Linked DNA regions of Hymenobacter tibetensis. The protein of the gene in region 3 interacts with the protein of the main gene of each other region in a pairwise test. Links are inferred from orthologs where the notes say so. Each region holds a gene or a part of one and is shown on either strand. Other genes may lie near its edges.

Evidence for each region.
Region 1: the proteins of MTX78_RS20750 (region 3) and dnaE interact in binary tests that used the Escherichia coli proteins (3 or more experiments, as listed by UniProt). The link is inferred for Hymenobacter tibetensis from one-to-one orthologs.
Region 2: the proteins of MTX78_RS20750 (region 3) and MTX78_RS17220 interact in binary tests that used the Escherichia coli proteins (3 or more experiments, as listed by UniProt). The link is inferred for Hymenobacter tibetensis from one-to-one orthologs.

Annotation. Positions count from the first base shown.
Region 1 is NZ_CP094669.1:4,523,346-4,529,375, reverse strand. The notes cover bases 893-5,124. They hold dnaE (DNA polymerase III subunit alpha), read right to left. Parts: upstream 4,777-5,124; coding sequence 1,093-4,776; downstream 893-1,092. Also shown: MTX78_RS18135 (SDR family NAD(P)-dependent oxidoreductase), read right to left, coding at 33-785; MTX78_RS18125 (fatty acid desaturase family protein), read left to right, coding at 5,266-6,030. UniProt on the Escherichia coli protein: DNA polymerase III is a complex, multichain enzyme responsible for most of the replicative synthesis in bacteria. This DNA polymerase also exhibits 3' to 5' exonuclease activity. The alpha chain is the DNA polymerase catalytic subunit.
Region 2 is NZ_CP094669.1:4,293,271-4,297,977, reverse strand. The notes cover bases 907-3,815. They hold MTX78_RS17220 (cytochrome c oxidase subunit I), read left to right. Parts: upstream 907-1,384; coding sequence 1,385-3,247; downstream 3,248-3,815. Other genes in these bases: MTX78_RS17215 (COX15/CtaA family protein), read left to right, coding at 3,447-3,815; MTX78_RS17225 (cytochrome c oxidase subunit II), read left to right, coding at 907-1,355. Also shown: MTX78_RS17230 (quinol:cytochrome C oxidoreductase), read left to right, coding at 1-198; more of MTX78_RS17225, read left to right, coding at 294-906; more of MTX78_RS17215, read left to right, coding at 3,816-4,490; cyoE (heme o synthase), read left to right, coding at 4,543-4,707. UniProt on the Escherichia coli protein: Cytochrome bo(3) ubiquinol oxidase is the terminal enzyme in the aerobic respiratory chain of E.coli that predominates when cells are grown at high aeration.
Region 3 is NZ_CP094669.1:5,157,877-5,162,636, reverse strand. Bases 1,257-4,218 are described here. They hold MTX78_RS20750 (methionine aminotransferase), read right to left. Parts: upstream 3,336-4,218; coding sequence 2,178-3,335; downstream 1,257-2,177. Other genes in these bases: MTX78_RS20745 (PAS domain-containing protein), read right to left, coding at 3,502-4,218; MTX78_RS20755 (amidohydrolase), read right to left, coding at 1,257-1,947. Also shown: MTX78_RS20760 (FG-GAP-like repeat-containing protein), read left to right, coding at 1-1,096; more of MTX78_RS20755, read right to left, coding at 1,153-1,256; more of MTX78_RS20745, read right to left, coding at 4,219-4,760. UniProt on the Escherichia coli protein: Shows aminotransferase activity with methionine and histidine as substrates, and to a lesser extent also with phenylalanine.

The DNA.
Region 1 (6,030 bases), 630 kb from region 3 along the record:
TATAACGCACAAGAAGTAATTCGTCAGCCCGTTTACAGCACTATCCCCCCGGTTACCTCTAAGCGCTGGCCATTGAGCCAGCGGGCCGCATCGGTGCAGAGGAACGCGACGATGCCGCCGATATCGTCGGGCTCGGCCGTGCGGCCCAGGGCCGTGGCTTGGGCCACCCAAGCGCGCATCTCGGGTGTATCCGGCATCGCTCCGCCCCCAAAGACGGCGCCCGGGGCGACTACGTTGGCCGCAATGCCTCGGCTACCCAACTCCAGCGCCAGGTAACGCGTGAAGACCTCCACTGCTCCTTTCATGCTGGCATAGGCGGAAAAGCCCGCATAGGAACTACGCGCCGACACGGTGGAAACGTTGATGATCCGGCCGCCGTCGCGCAGCAGGGGCAGCGCCTGTTGCGTGAGGAAGTACACGCCCTTGAAGTGCACCTGGAGCATCTCATCAAACTGCCCCTCGGTTGTCTCACTAATGGGGGCGCTCAGGCTGGTGCCGGCGTTGTTGATGAGAAAGTCGAACCGGTCGGTAGCAAAGGTATCGGCCAGCACCGTGGTGACTTCAGCGAAAAACGCCTCGAAGGTGCGCAGTTCAGCTGCGTCGAGGGGCAGGGCCACGGCCCGGCGACCCAAGGCTGTGATGTCGGCGACCACAGCCGCCGCTTCGGCTTGCTGGCTGCGGTACGTGAGGATGACGTCGATGCCCTGTTGGGCTAGTTTGAGGGCCATGTCTTTGCCCAGGCCCCGGCTACCGCCGGTTACAAGCGCGATTTTGGAAGTATTCATACAGAGTGTATTTGCCGTATTACGTGAACACGACAAAGGTCCTCTAGCCTGCTGCCGGTGCGGTTGTATTAGCCAATCCGCTTCTTGTAGAAATCAAATTGGCACGGCGGGCAGCGGGCGAAACGCGCTGGGGCTTACGGCAGCATAGCGGCGGTAGAAGGGCGAGAAGTGGCACATCGACGAAGGCTAGGCTGTTGGCAATTTCCACTAGTGTCTGTTCCAGCAATATGCCTTCCGGAAAGAATAAGGGCAGTAGTGGACGCCCACTACTGCCCTTATTCTTTCCGGAATGGAATCGTATAACTCCTTAAATCAGCTGGCAGGCGTCAATTTCCATTTCCCGCATCCGGGCAATGAACGCTTTCGGCTCGATGCGGTAGCGACGCGAATAAGTGTCCACGGCCAAGTGTTCGTGGGGCTCCGCAAACTTGATTTCCAGCTTTTTGCTGCCCTGGCTTTCCTCTACCGCGGCCATGAACCGGTCCATGAAGGGCTCGGTGATGGTGCGCAGATCGAGCTGCACCCGCACGCCATTGGAGAGCTTCTCGGCCACGTGGAACAGCGGCTCCATGGTCATGATCTTGAACTCGAACTGATCGGAGTCGCGGAAACGCTGCTGGAACTTGCCGCGGATGAACATAGGCGGCACCTGCTCTTTGTCGTAGTTGCGGGGGTTGATGAGCGGGGAGAACTTCGAGTAGTCGTCGCGGAACAAGGCCAGGTTCAAACTTGATTCGTAGTCTTCCACGTTGAAGCTCACGAAGGGGTGGCCGGTCTTGGTGGTTTTGAACAACACATTGGAAATCAGCCCAGCCACCGATATGTCGCGGTTCTTGTAGTTCTCAATTTTGTCGAGGCCGCACGTGCAGTACGAGTCGATTTCCAGCTTGAAGTCGTCGAGCGGGTGACCGGACAGGTAGAAGCCTACCACTTCCTTTTCACGGCGCAGCTTCTCGGTGGGGCTCCACAGCTCCATGTCCTGAATCTTGGGCATGGGAATAGCCATCATGTCGCCGCCGCCTCCGAATAGGCTCTGCTGGGCCGATTCTTTAGCTGCTTGGTGCTGCTGGCCCACTTTCATGGCCTTCTCAATGACGTTCTGGTCACCACTCAGCGCCTCGATGTACTGGCGGCGGTGGTAGCGCTCGAACGAGTCGAAGGCACCGGCCTGGGCCATGCTTTCAAACGTTTTCTTGTTCACGGCCCGCAGGTTCACGCGGCGCGAGAAGTCGAAAATGTCGGCGTACGGACCGTTCTTGGTACGCTCCGTCACAATTTCTTCCACGGCAGCTTCGCCGGCACCCTTCACGGCAGCCATCCCAAAACGAATCTGGCCCTGCTTGTTCACGTTGAACTTCAAGATAGATTCGTTGACGTCGGGACCGAGTACGGCTACACCTTGCTTGCGAGCTTCCTCGATGAAGAACGTCACCTTCTTGATGTCGCCCATGTTGTTGGTGAGCACGGCGGCCATGTACTCGGCAGGGTAGTGGGCCTTGAGGTAGCCGGTCTGGTAAGCCACCACCGAGTAAGCGGCGGAGTGGGAGCGGTTGAAGCCGTAGGCCGCAAACTTTTCCATCACGTCGAACACCTCGTTGGCTTTCTTGGCCTTGATACCGTGTAGCTTCTCGGCGCCTTCCGTGAATTTCTCACGTTCCAGAGCCATCTTTTTCATGTCCTTCTTACCCATGGCGCGGCGCAGCAAGTCGGCGCCGCCGAGCGAGTAACCGGCCAGAATCTGGGCCGTTTGCATGATCTGCTCCTGGTACACCATGATGCCCTGCGAGTAGTTCAGGATGGGCTCTAACAACTCGTGCGGGTACTCTACCGGTTCGCGGCCGTGCTTGCGGTTGATGAAGTTCGGGATGAACTGCATCGGGCCCGGCCGGTACAGGGCGTTCATGGCAATCAGGTCCTCGATGTTGGTGGGCTTGAGGTCCTTGAGGTACATGCGCATACCCTCGGATTCAAACTGGAACGTGCCGATGGTGTCGCCGCGCTGGTAGAGCTCGTAGGTTTTCTGGTCGTCAATTGGAATAGCGTCGATGTCGATTTTAACGCCGTGGTTCTGCTCAATTAGGTTGATGGCATCGACGATAATAGTCAACGTCTTCAAGCCCAGGAAGTCCATCTTGAGCATCCCGGCACTCTCAATCACCTTGCCATCAAACTGCGTAACCAGCAGGTCCGAATCCTTGGAGGTGGAAACGGGAATGTACTTGGTGATGTCGTCGGGGGCAATGATGACGCCGGCGGCGTGGATGCCGGTGTTGCGGACTGAGCCTTCCAGCTTCTCGGCGAGGCGCAGGATATGGCCGCGCAGGTTGTCGGGCGCATCGTCGCGCCGGATCATATCCAGTTCCTGGTTTTCGGCAAACGCTTTGGCTAGTGTAGTACCCACTTGGTCGGGCACCATTTTCACCAGGTCGTTGGCCAGCGGCAAGGCCAGATCCATGGCCCGCGACACGTCCTTGATAGACGATTTGGCCGCCATGGTACCGAAGGTAATAATCTGAGCGACCTGCGTTTTACCGTACTTGTCCACCACGTAGTCGATGACTTTCTGACGGTTCACGTCGTCGAAGTCGATATCAATATCGGGCATGGACACGCGCTCCGGATTCAAGAAACGCTCGAACAGCAGCGAGTACTTGATGGGGTCAATGTTGGTGATACCAATGCAGTAGGCCACTGCCGAACCGGCCGCCGAGCCCCGGCCCGGCCCTACGGCCACGCCAATGTTGCGGCCGTGGTTGATGAAGTCTTGGGTGATGAGGAAGTAGCCCGCAAAGCCCATCGTCTCAATCACGCGCAGTTCGTAGTCCAGCCGCTCCTCGATTTCGGGCGTGCGCTCGGAGTAGCGGCGTTTTTCGCCCTCGAAAGCGCCCTTGAACGTGAGGTAACGTAGGAACGCGTCGGCAGTGGGGTGTTCGGCCGGGAGCGGAAAGTTGGGGAGCAAAATATCGCGCTGCAGCTTGGGCGGCGTGATTTTATCTACAATTTCGTTGGTGTTGTCTAAGCTCTCCGGCACGTCGGCGAAGAGGGCGTTCATCTCCGCCTGGGTCTTGAAGTAGAACTGGTCGTTGGCGAAACCGAAGCGGGCCCGAGGCTTGGGTCCCTGGGCTTCCTCGTCGATGCGCTGAAGCTGGCGACGGATGGTAGCATCCTGCGCCGACAAATGACGCAGGTTGTCGAGGTGGTCGTAGTGAACTTTGTTGTCCTGCGAAATCAGACGGAAATACTGCGTTTGGAAGTCGCCAACCGGAATGCTGTGCTCCTCGCCGGTATTCACGCACAGCAAAATGTCGTGCGGCGCGAAGTCGGTTTGGTCGACGTAGTGCGAGTCATTGGTGCAAATCACCTTCACGTTATACTTCTTGGCCAGGCTCAGCAGCACTTGGTTTACGTCTTCCTGGCTCTTGCCGGTGCCATCGAAATTCATCAGCCCGTGCCGCTGAATCTCGATATAGTAATCGTCCTCGAACACGTCCAGCCACCATTTCAGCAGCTCTTCGGCCTTGGCCTCACTCTCAAACAGAATGGCCTGCGGAATTTCAGCGCCAATGCAACACGACGTAGCAATCAGGCCCTCGTGATACTTGAGCAGAATCTCTTTGTCGATACGCGGGAACTTGGAGTACACGCCTTCGATAAAACTCATCGAGCAAAGCTTGCTCAGGTTATGGTAGCCGGCTTGGTCTTTGGCTAATAGCAGCTGGTGGTAGCGTTTGTCACGTTCGCCTTTTTCGCGGCTGAAGGCCTTCTTGTGGCGGTCTTCTACCATGTAGAACTCGCAGCCCACAATTGGCTTGACGTTGTACTTGTTGGCTTCTGCTACGAAGTTGAAGGCTCCGAACATGTTGCCGTGGTCGGTGAGGGCAACGGCGGGCATGCCATCGGCCTGCGCCTTTTTCATCAGGGCGCTGATGCTGGCCTGGCCATCAAGAAGAGAATATTGGGTGTGGGAATGCAGGTGCGAGAAAACGGCCATGGGCAATGCGCCTCCCGCCGTTAGGGCGCGAAGCGGACAGTAAAGTTACCCACGAAATGGCGGCAAGGAAAGAGTGCGCGGCAAGGGATTTTGGCGTATCACCGCAGCTCGTAATAAGGTGCTTCACGGGCTTTCTCCTTGCTACAAGGTGCTCAGCAGTGTCCGCAACCTGTTGGGGTGGCTCGGAAAAGGCTGGTTTTGTGTGGCCTACTGCGCCACATAATTTGGGTACTTCCCCTGCAGGCGGAACCCCATCTGCTGTAAACTAGTTAGCTTGCATACGCACTTGTATGTAGAATAGTATATATACTGGTGCATTGAGTACCAAAGGTGTTATTACTGCTATAGTATCTACAAAAGATTGTTAGTGCCTTGATAATCAAGTTCTTTAGGCTGCTTGCGTGCGCCCAAACGACTTTCTTTACTTTCGGGTTTCCTATCTAGCTTCTACATCACCCAAGGCCGGGCATACCGGTCAGTATTGTCTCCATGAAGCATTTGGCACCCCTCACTGATCCGGTTTATGACCAGACGGCTCCACTCTCTCGCTTCGGTCACTTTCTAGTACAGTTCATACAAGACAAACGGGATTTGCCCTTTGTGTACCTGATTCTGGAAATATCCTGTACGCTGCTGCCACTAGTAGCCGTACTGTTCTGGCCCAACCTCGACAGCCGAGTGTGGTGGGCGGCGCTGGCCGTGTACATGTTTCTGACCACGTTTTACTTTAAAGGGCCATTTGGGCTGATGCTGCATTGCACCAGCCACCGCATCTTGTTCAAGAAGAAGTACGCTCAATTCAACCACTACATTCCGTGGGTGATTGGGCCCTTGTTCGGGCAAACCCCCGAGACGTACTTCACCCACCACTTGGGCATGCATCACCCCGAGAACAACATGGAGCACGATGAAAGCTCCACGATGGATTATCAGCGTGACTCGATACTCAGCTTTGGCCGCTACTTGGGAAGCTTTTTTCTAGTAGGCATCCCGCGGCTAGCGCAATATTTCACGCGCAACCAGAAGCCAAAGCTGCGGCACCGTCTGCTGCGCGGCGAAGTGGTGTACATTGTGGCATGCATAGGGTTGGCGTTTGTGAATCTACCAGCAACGTTCGTGGTGCTGGTGCTGCCGGTGCTTGTAACGCGGGCGGTGATGATGCTCGGCAACTGGAGCCAGCACTCGTTTATTGATGCCAATGACCCCGGCAACTGCTACACCAATAGCGTAACCTGCATCAACACGAAATACAAC
Region 2 (4,707 bases), 860 kb from region 3 along the record:
GTAGGCCACTGGTTTGATTTCTATTTAATGATCATGCCGGCAACTATGCAGGCTAACAATGGGTTTGTAATAGAGTTCGGGGTTGCGTTAGTGTTCTTGGGAAGCTTCTTGCTGTTGATGACCAAGCGTCTTACTCAGGCATCGTTGGTGCCGTTGCATCATCCGTTCCTCGATGAAAGCGTTCATCATACAACTTAATTTTTAGGGCCAAGATTGCCGAGTTAAACGCCAGACATTTACCGTCTTTATTTGTTTTAACTTATATCTAGGTTCTCTCTTCAAACCTCTACAGAATGACTGCTCTTGGTATTTTGTTGGTGCTGGTGTTGGTGTTGGTCGTCTTTGGCCTTTTGTTCCGACTCCAGATTCTAACTTCGATTTTTTCTGGTAGCTCGGCGCGTGAACTCGGGACCAGCAACCGCGTGAATGCGGTATTAATGCTCGTTTTCTTGGTCGTAGGTGGTGCTGCTTTCGCTTGGTCGTTTGGCGACAACTACGACAAGATGAACCCACCAATTGCTTCGGTGCACGGTCATGCTACAGAGCGCATGTTCTGGACTACCATGATTGTTATCGGGTTGGTATTTGTGCTAACTCAGGTTCTCCTGTTCTTTTACTCTTACAAGTATCAGCATCAGGATGGCCGTCGGGCTTACTTCTTTCCCCATAACAACAAGATTGAGATCATCTGGACGGTGATTCCAGCTATTGTGATGGCTGCTTTGGTGTTTGCTGGCTGGAAAGAATGGAGCCGTATTACTGGCCCGGCTCCCAAGGATGCTGTTGTACTCGAAGTAATGGGCAAGCAGTTCAACTGGCTGGTACGCTATCCCGGCCGTGATATGAAGCTCGGTGTGGTTAACTACCGCTTGATTGATGCTACCAATGAATTCGGTTTCGATCTAAGTGACAAGTCTGGTCTTGATGACTTTGTTCCTGGAGAAATTCATGTGCCTAAAGGCCACCCAGTATTGTTGAAGATCCGTTCGCGTGATGTATTACACGCAGTGTACATGCCGCACTTCCGAGTGCAGATGTATGCAGTACCTGGTATGCCAACCAAATTCTGGTTTACGCCTACTAAGACTACAGACGAGATGCGTGCTCAATTAGGTAACCCTAAGTTCAACTATGAACTTGCTTGCAATCAAATCTGCGGTCGTGGGCACTTTGCAATGAAATTTACCATTGTAGTAGACGAGCCAGATGATTATGTAGCATGGTTCTCTCAGCAAAAATCCTTCTCGGAACAGAACCCAGATGTTTTGGCTTCTTTCAAACAGAAGGAGGAAAAACTGGTTGTAAAAGAGGCTGCCGCTGCGGTAGCTACGCCTGCTACCAAAGCTTCGCTCTAATTTCACTCAGTTAATCGCACGCTTCTTATATGGCTGCTAATCTTCCAAATCAAGCGCAAGTGCAAGGTGGTATCGGGGTTACCGAGCCGCAAACTACGCACGATGAGCACGCGCTTCATGATGATCATCATCACGATCAGCATTGGCTGTTCAAATATGTATTCAGCACCGACCACAAAACGATTGCTAAGCAGTTCCTTATCACGGGTATCTTCTGGGCAATTTTAGGTGGTACCCTTTCTAGCTTGTTCCGTCTTCAACTAGGATGGCCTGAGTCTACCATGGAGTGGTTGACTCCAGTTCTCGGTAAGTGGGTAGAAGCTGGTAAGCTCAACCCCGAGTTCTATCTGTCTCTGGTTACAATGCACGGCACCATCATGGTGTTCTTTGTACTGACAGCTGGTCTTTCCGGTACCTTCTCCAACTTTCTGATTCCGCTGCAAGTTGGTGCCCGGGATATGGCTTCGGGCTTCATGAATATGCTCTCGTATTGGTTCTTCTTTATGTCGAGCGTTATTATGTTCTTGTCTATCTTCTTGGAGACTGGACCTGCTTCGGCTGGCTGGACAATCTATCCTCCACTTAGCGCCTTACCTCAGGCTATTCCTGGCTCCGGCATGGGTATGACCATGTGGTTGGTGTCGATGGCATTGTTTATCGTTTCACAGCTGTTAGGTGGTGTAAACTACATCACAACAGTAATCAACCTGCGTACCAAAGGAATGAGCATGAGTAAGCTGCCGCTTACTATCTGGTCGTTCTTCTTGACTGCTATCCTGGGTTTGCTCGCTTTTCCAGTATTGTTCTCTGCAGCATTGCTACTGATCTTTGACCGTAGCTTTGGTACTAGCTTCTTCCTTTCTGACATTTACATTGCTGGACAGGCATTGCCTAACACGGGTGGTTCTCCTATTCTTTTCCAGCACCTGTTCTGGTTTTTAGGTCACCCCGAAGTATATATCGTTATCATGCCTGCAATGGGTATGGTATCTGAAATTCTCGCTACCAACTCTCGCAAGCCAATCTTCGGCTATCGGGCTATGATTGGCTCGCTCTTGGGAATTTCGTTGCTGTCGTTCGTAGTATGGGCTCACCATATGTTTGTGACAGGCATGAATCCATTCCTTGGGTCTGTCTTCATGTTCCTGACTCTTATCATTGCTGTACCATCGGCAGTGAAGACGTTCAACTGGCTGGCTACACTGTGGCGTGGTAACATTCGCTTCACTTCGGCTATGTTGTTCTCCATTGGTTTCGTATCCCTGTTCATTTCGGGTGGTCTTACCGGTATTATCCTTGGCAATGCTGCCTTGGATATTCAGATGCACAATACGTACTTCGTGGTAGCTCACTTCCACTTGGTAATGGGTAGCTCTGCTTTCTTTGGACTGTTTGCTGGTGTGTATCACTGGTTCCCAAAGATGTTTGGCCGTATGATGGATGAAAAACTAGGATATATTCACTTCTGGTTGACTTTCATAGGCGTGTACTTGGTTTTTTTGCCAATGCACTACGTTGGTATCGCTGGTTTCCCACGCCGCTACTACGCTTGGACCGGTTTCGATATGTTCAGTCAGTTTGCTGATTTGAACAAGTTCATTTCGATTGCTGCTATCCTAGCGTTTTTCGCACAGTTCGTGTTCGTCTTCAACTTCTTCTATAGCATCTTCCGTGGTCGTCGCGCTACAGAGAACCCATGGCGTTCTACAACGCTCGAGTGGACTACTCCTGTATTACCTGGGCACGGTAACTGGCCTGGTGAGATTCCCGCAGTATACCGCTGGCCCTATGATTATAGCAAGCCAGGTGCCGAGCAGGATTTCATCCCACAAAACGTGCCGTATTCTAAGACGCAGTCTTCTAACCTGCCGTACGAAAACGAAAACGAGTAGTAAGCATTCATTCAATACCCGGAACGGGCCGCTGTACTTACGGCGGCCCGTTTTGTGTTTCTCAAGCAAGTTAAATCACGTAATCTGAGCAAGGAATCAGACACCAAAAAACGGTTTCAATTGTTACTACTCAGTTAACACTAGTAATAAAATATACATGACCCAACCTGCTTTCGTGCGCCGCTTTCGGTTTTTCGGTATGCTAACTGTGGTGTCCGTTTACCTACTGATTTTGGTGGGAGGAATTGTTCGGAGTACAGGATCTGGCATGGGGTGCCCTGATTGGCCGAAGTGTTTTGGAACATGGGTGCCGCCAACACAGGTAAGTGAGTTGCCAGAGGGCTACAAGGAGATTTACACTGCGCAGCGTGTCGCAAAAAACAAGAAGCTCGCGAAGACTTTGGAGCGCCTTGGTTTCAAACAGGTGGCCAGCCAGATCTTTGCTCATCCTACTCAGTTTGTCGAGACAGATTTCAATGCTACCAAGACGTGGATTGAATATGTCAACCGGCTCTTAGGAGCTCTGATAGGCGTGTTTATATTCCTGACCGTTGTGTTATCGTTGCCTTACTGGCGTCGTGACCGAGCTATTTTTTGGCTGGCATTTGCGTCGTTCTTACTCACAGGGTTTCAAGGCTGGTTGGGGTCGTTGGTTGTATCCACCAACTTGTTGCCAGAACTTGTAACTGTACACATGGCGCTGGCTTTGTTGATTGTTGCCATGTTGATTTATGCTGTTGACCGTTCTCAGCAGGAGAATAGTGCTACTCCCTATAGGCAGCAAGCTCTTCCTAAAGCATTAACGCCTCTTCTGTGGTTAACCGCGCTGCTTACTTTTGGGCAGATAGTACTTGGTACCCAAGTGCGTGAGCAAATAGATATAGTAGCTACAGCGGCTAACTATCTGGGCAGAGCTGAATGGGTGGAACAGCTGGGCAACACCTTTAAAATACATCGTTCTTTCTCTCTGGTGCTACTCGCCTTAAATGTGTACGTAGCTTATCGGCTCTATCAAACCCGTAATGCCAACTTGCAGCTGTTGGCAACAGTTACGATGGGGCTGCTAGGGTTGGAGATTGCGGCCGGCGTGACATTAGCTTACTTAGCTTTGCCTGCTGCTGTGCAGCCTATACACCTTACTGTGGCCACTGTGTTGTTCGGCGCCCAGTTTCTGACCATTATTCGATACGCCCGCCAAGCTAAAACGCAACCGCAGGCCGCTTATGCAAGCGTTGTTGCGTAACTTTGCGGCCCGGTTTGGAGTCCATCCACCGGGCGTGCTGTTTTACCCACTGATGACCAAAGCCAGGGCATACTTCCAGTTAATAAAATTCCGGTTGGCGCTAACAGTAGCCTTCTCGAGCGCCATCGGCTATTTGCTGGGGACTCAGGCTTTTGATTGGAGCAAGGCGCTACTGGTCATGATAGGCGGACTAGCGGTTACAGGTGCCGCCAACACT
Region 3 (4,760 bases):
GCTAAAGGATATGCTGGTGGCTGGTACGCGCCGAGACGCGCCTGGCAACTTCTTTGTGGCTTCCGTAGCCCATTACCGCAACACTGGCACGGCCACCCGCGCCGTCTACCAGCTGGTTACCACCGACTACCTGAACTTGTCGTCCAAAAAGTTCGGTCGGCTGCAACCCGTTATCGTCGACTTGAACCGGGATGGGGCGCTGGATTTGGCGTGCATCGGGTACTATGCCACAGGGCGAAGCTCGTTTCTGGGGTTCTACCTGAACCAAGCCGCGGCGGGGCAGGCGCCTAGCTTCACTACCAGCACGATGCGCACCATCAACAACGTGCCCAACGGTGAGTTCGACACGGCTACGTTCTTCGATGTAGATAATGACGGCAACGTGGACTTGCTCTACGGCACCAATTCCATCCGCACCGACTTGCCAGGCCAAAGCCTGCGCTACTACCGCAACAACGGCAGCAGCAGCCTGGAAAACGCGTTTGTAGTAGCCAATGCCGACTACGGGCAGATTCGTTCGGCCAACAATACCCGGCCCGTTAACCTTTGCCCATTGGTAGCCGACTTCGACAGCGACGGTACGCCCGATTTGCTCGTTACGGATGCATCCGGCACTGTGCGGCTGTTCAGCAATCTGCGGGCGCAAAGCAGCGTCTTTCTCGACTGCACCAACTTGTTCTACAACAATGCGTTGGGCTCCTACGAGAACGCACTACTCGGAGTCCGTGACCAGAACCACTTCACCCTGGCTGCCAACGACGTAGATGGCGACGGCGGACTAGAACTGTTCATCGGGATGGAAAGCGGTGGGGTGCTAGCGGCTGCCCCCCGAAACCGGGTATTGAGCACGCGCAACGCCGCCCAAAACCTGCCGCTTTCACTCTATCCCAATCCGGCTACCAGCACAACCACCGTGGAAGCGCCCCAACCCGTGCAGCTCACCCTACTCGACCTCACGGGGCGTACCATGCGTAAGGGTACGATCCTCGCCCGGCGGCACGAAGTGGACCTGCGTGGGCTAGCCGCCGGCCTCTACCTGGTGCGCTGCGAAACCACCGACGGCCGGCTAGGTATGCAGCGACTGGTGGTAAAATAGCTAGGAAGGCGCGGTTGTTGGCTCTGTTGGAGCGTAACAGCAACCGCGCCTTTCACTTACCATTTCGCCAACTGCGTCATCTCGAAGGAGTCGGCGTCGTGGAGGGCGGGGAACCGTTCACGGAAGGCGTCAAGGTCGGCGCGGCGAAGGGAACGGGTGATGCCAGTTTCCTGGTTGCCTACTTCTACCAAGTACTCGCCACGCATATCCAGCAGGGCTGAGTCGCCGGCGTAAGCGAGGCTGTTCCCGTCAATGCCTACGCAGTTCACACCCATAGTATACGCCAGGTTCTCAATGGCACGGGCACGCAGGAGCGTCATCCAGGCAGTGCGGCGGGCAGCCGGCCAGTTGGCCACGTACAGCAACAGGTCGTAGGGCTGCGTGACGGAGTTGCGGCTCCAAACTGGAAAACGCAAGTCGTAGCATACCAGGGGGCAGATGCGCCACCCGCGCCATTCCTCTACTAGGCGTTCCGTGCCGGCCACGTAGGTGTGGTGCTCGTTGGCCATCGTGAACAGGTGGCGCTTGTTGTAGTAGCTTAAGCTACCGTCGGGCCGCACCCAAAGCAGGCGGTTGTAATACTGCTCTTTCTCTTTGATGATGATGCTACCAGTCATGACGGCATCACGGGCAGCGGCTAGCTCACGCAGCCACGCTACCGTAGGGCCATCCATGGTTTCGGCCAGCTTAGCAGCTTCCATGCTGAAGCCCGTGGTGAACATTTCCGGCAGCACAATCAGGTCGGTGGCAATGGATATTTCATCAACATGCCGGCGTAGCTCGGCCCGATTGGCCTTTGCATCGTGCCATTGCAACGAAGCCTGTACGAAAGAAACGGTTAGATCAGACACGGAAGTGGGGCAATAGGAGGTAGAAGAAGGTCAGTATAACTATCAAGAAATATAAGGTAGCTGCCAGCAGATACCGTTATAGTTCCCAAAATAATTCGCGCCCCCTCAACCCGCACGCAAGCACTGTTCCAAGCGGAATACTTGATGATTGTGCGGAGCACCGCGTGGTGGTTGGGCGCAAGAAAACTCCCTAACGCAGGTTGCGTCACCTAATTGCCTTTGCTGGTTGGCTACAGTTCGCGCAACCGATCAGCAGCAGCCCGTAGTGTTGCTTCTTGTTTGGCGAAGCAAAACCGAATTAAACCTTCGTCATGGCCGTTGTGGTAGAACGCTGAAACAGGCACAACCGCCACGCCAGATTCGCGGGTGAGGCGCTGCGCGAAGGCTACGTCGCTTTCCGTAGTGGATATCTGAGAGTAGCGGGCCAACTGGAAATAGCCACCCAGAACCGGCAGCAGCTCGAAGCGCGAAGCGGCGAGCAACTCCCGAAATAGGTCGCGCTTCGGCTGGTAGAAGGCCGGCAACTGCTGGTCGTGCGCGGGGTCGGTTTCGAGGGCGTCGGCGAGGGCGTGCTGGGTGGGCGTGCTCACGGCAAAAGTCAGGAACTGGTGGACCCGGCGCAGTTCGGCGGTGAGGGCTGGTGGGGCAATGCAATACCCTACTTTCCAGCCAGTGGCATGGTAGGTTTTGCCGAAGGAGGAAAGCACAAACGTCCGCTCCCGCAAGGCAGGGTGTTGTAGCGCGCTGCGGTGCGGTACGCCATCAAACACCATGTGCTCGTACACCTCGTCGCTGAGTATCAAAATGGGGGTATCGGCTACCAGCGCAGCCAGGGACTCTAGGTCTTCGGTGGTTAGGACGGCGCCGCTGGGGTTGTGGGGCGAGTTGATCATGAGCAGGCGCGTACGTGGCGTAAGAGCCGCCCGCACCCGCTCCCAATTGATGCGGAAAGTGGGCGAGTCAAGAGGGACGTACACTGGAATGCCGCCTTGCAGCCGGATGGCCGGACCATACAGATCATAGGCTGGTTCGAGCACAACTACCTCGTCGCCGGGATGGACCACGGCGGCCAGCGCGGCGTAAAGCGCCTCGGTGGCGCCGCATGTCACGGTTATTTCGGTGGCGGGGTCGGGTGCGGGAACCTGGTAGACGCGGGCCGTTTTGTGGGCAATGGCTTCGCGCAGGCGTGGCAAGCCAGGCATGGGGGCATACTGGTGGTGGCCAGGCGTGGTGGCGTGGCGGGCCAGCGCTTCCTGCAAGGCCAGGGGCGGGTCATAATCAGGAAAGCCCTGCGCCAGGTTGATGGCTCCGCATTCCTGAGCCAGCTGCGTCATCACCGAAAAAATACTGGTGCCCACATCAGGCAGCTTGGAAACGATAGGAAACATGAACGAGAGATTAGTGGAAGCGGCGGGCAACCCCGGCAGTTGGATGCCTAAGGTAAAGCCCCCGCTTCAGACCTACGAAAAGCACCCTGCAAAAAGCCCTGCCAGATAGCCTGGTAGGGCTTCGCATCCAGAAACAAACATTGTGGCCGATTGGTAGGCTCTCGTACTACAGGGGCAAGTACACCCGGAAAGCGGCGCCTTCGTTCACAGTGCTTTCCACCTCCACGCGGCCCCCGTGGCTCTGCACTATCCGGTTGACCAGATACAGGCCTACTCCCGACCCGTCAACATGGTCGTGGAAGCGGCGGAACAGCTGAAATAGCTGGCTGCCAAAGCGCGCCATATCAATGCCTATTCCATTGTCTTCCACCACCAGCACCACATAGTTTTTGAGTGGGTAGCTGCTTAGCTGAATATGGGCCTGGCGGTCGGGAGCGGCGTATTTAAGCGCGTTGCTAACCAAATTGTAGAGCACGCTCTGTAGGCTAGGCCGCACAAACTGAATGGTTGGTGCCGCCTCGAAATTGGTGGTAACCGTGGCCCCCGATGCTGTAAGCTGGTCTTGGATGCTGGCCAGCACTTCCGCCGTAAATGCTGTTAGGTCGATACGCTCCGTGTCCAGGTATTGGCGCTGCTTCTGCACCTGTATCAATTCCGACAAATCATGAATGGTATCATTGATTTGCGTGAGGGCCCGCTCGAACATCGCCACCAGCTTCACGGCATCCGGATCGGGAAAGGAAGCCGTGCGAATCAGCTCCTGAAAGATGCCCGCCATGTTGTTGATGGGCTGGCGCAGGTCGTGGGAGGTGGTGTACACGAAGTTGTCGAGGCTCTCGTTGGTGCGCAACAGCTCGGCGTTCTGTGCTTGCAGCTGCTCGCGCAATTCGTGTTCCTCGTGCACCTCGGTGTTGGTGCAATACCAGCACCGGACGCGGCCCGTGGCGTCGAACTCAGGTATGCCCCGGCTTAGTATCCAGCGGTACTGCCCATCGTGGCGGCGCAGCCGAAACTCGTAGCTCCAGGCCCGGCTCTCTTGCAGAGCGGCCCCGTATTCCCGCCGGATGGTAGGCAGGTCGTCGGGGTGCAGCAGCTCAGGCCAGGAACCGTTGATATCGTTGGTAGCAGGGCTAGTGCCGGTGAAGGCGTACCATTGCGGGCCGGCGTACACGATGTCCCCGGAGGGGTTGCAGACAAAGGTCATCACCGGCAACGACTCCGTCATGAGCCGCACCTGTTCGTCGCGGCGGCGTATCTGGGCCTCCAGGGCCTCCGACTGCTGCCGACTGCGCACTTGCTCGGTGATGTCCAGAATGAAAGCCAGCACCCCCTTCACGCGGTGTTGCTCGTCGTGCAGGGGCTGGTAGGAGAACGTAACGTAGTGTTGCCGGAAGGTAGTGGTGCCGGGCTGCTTCAGGGCAATAA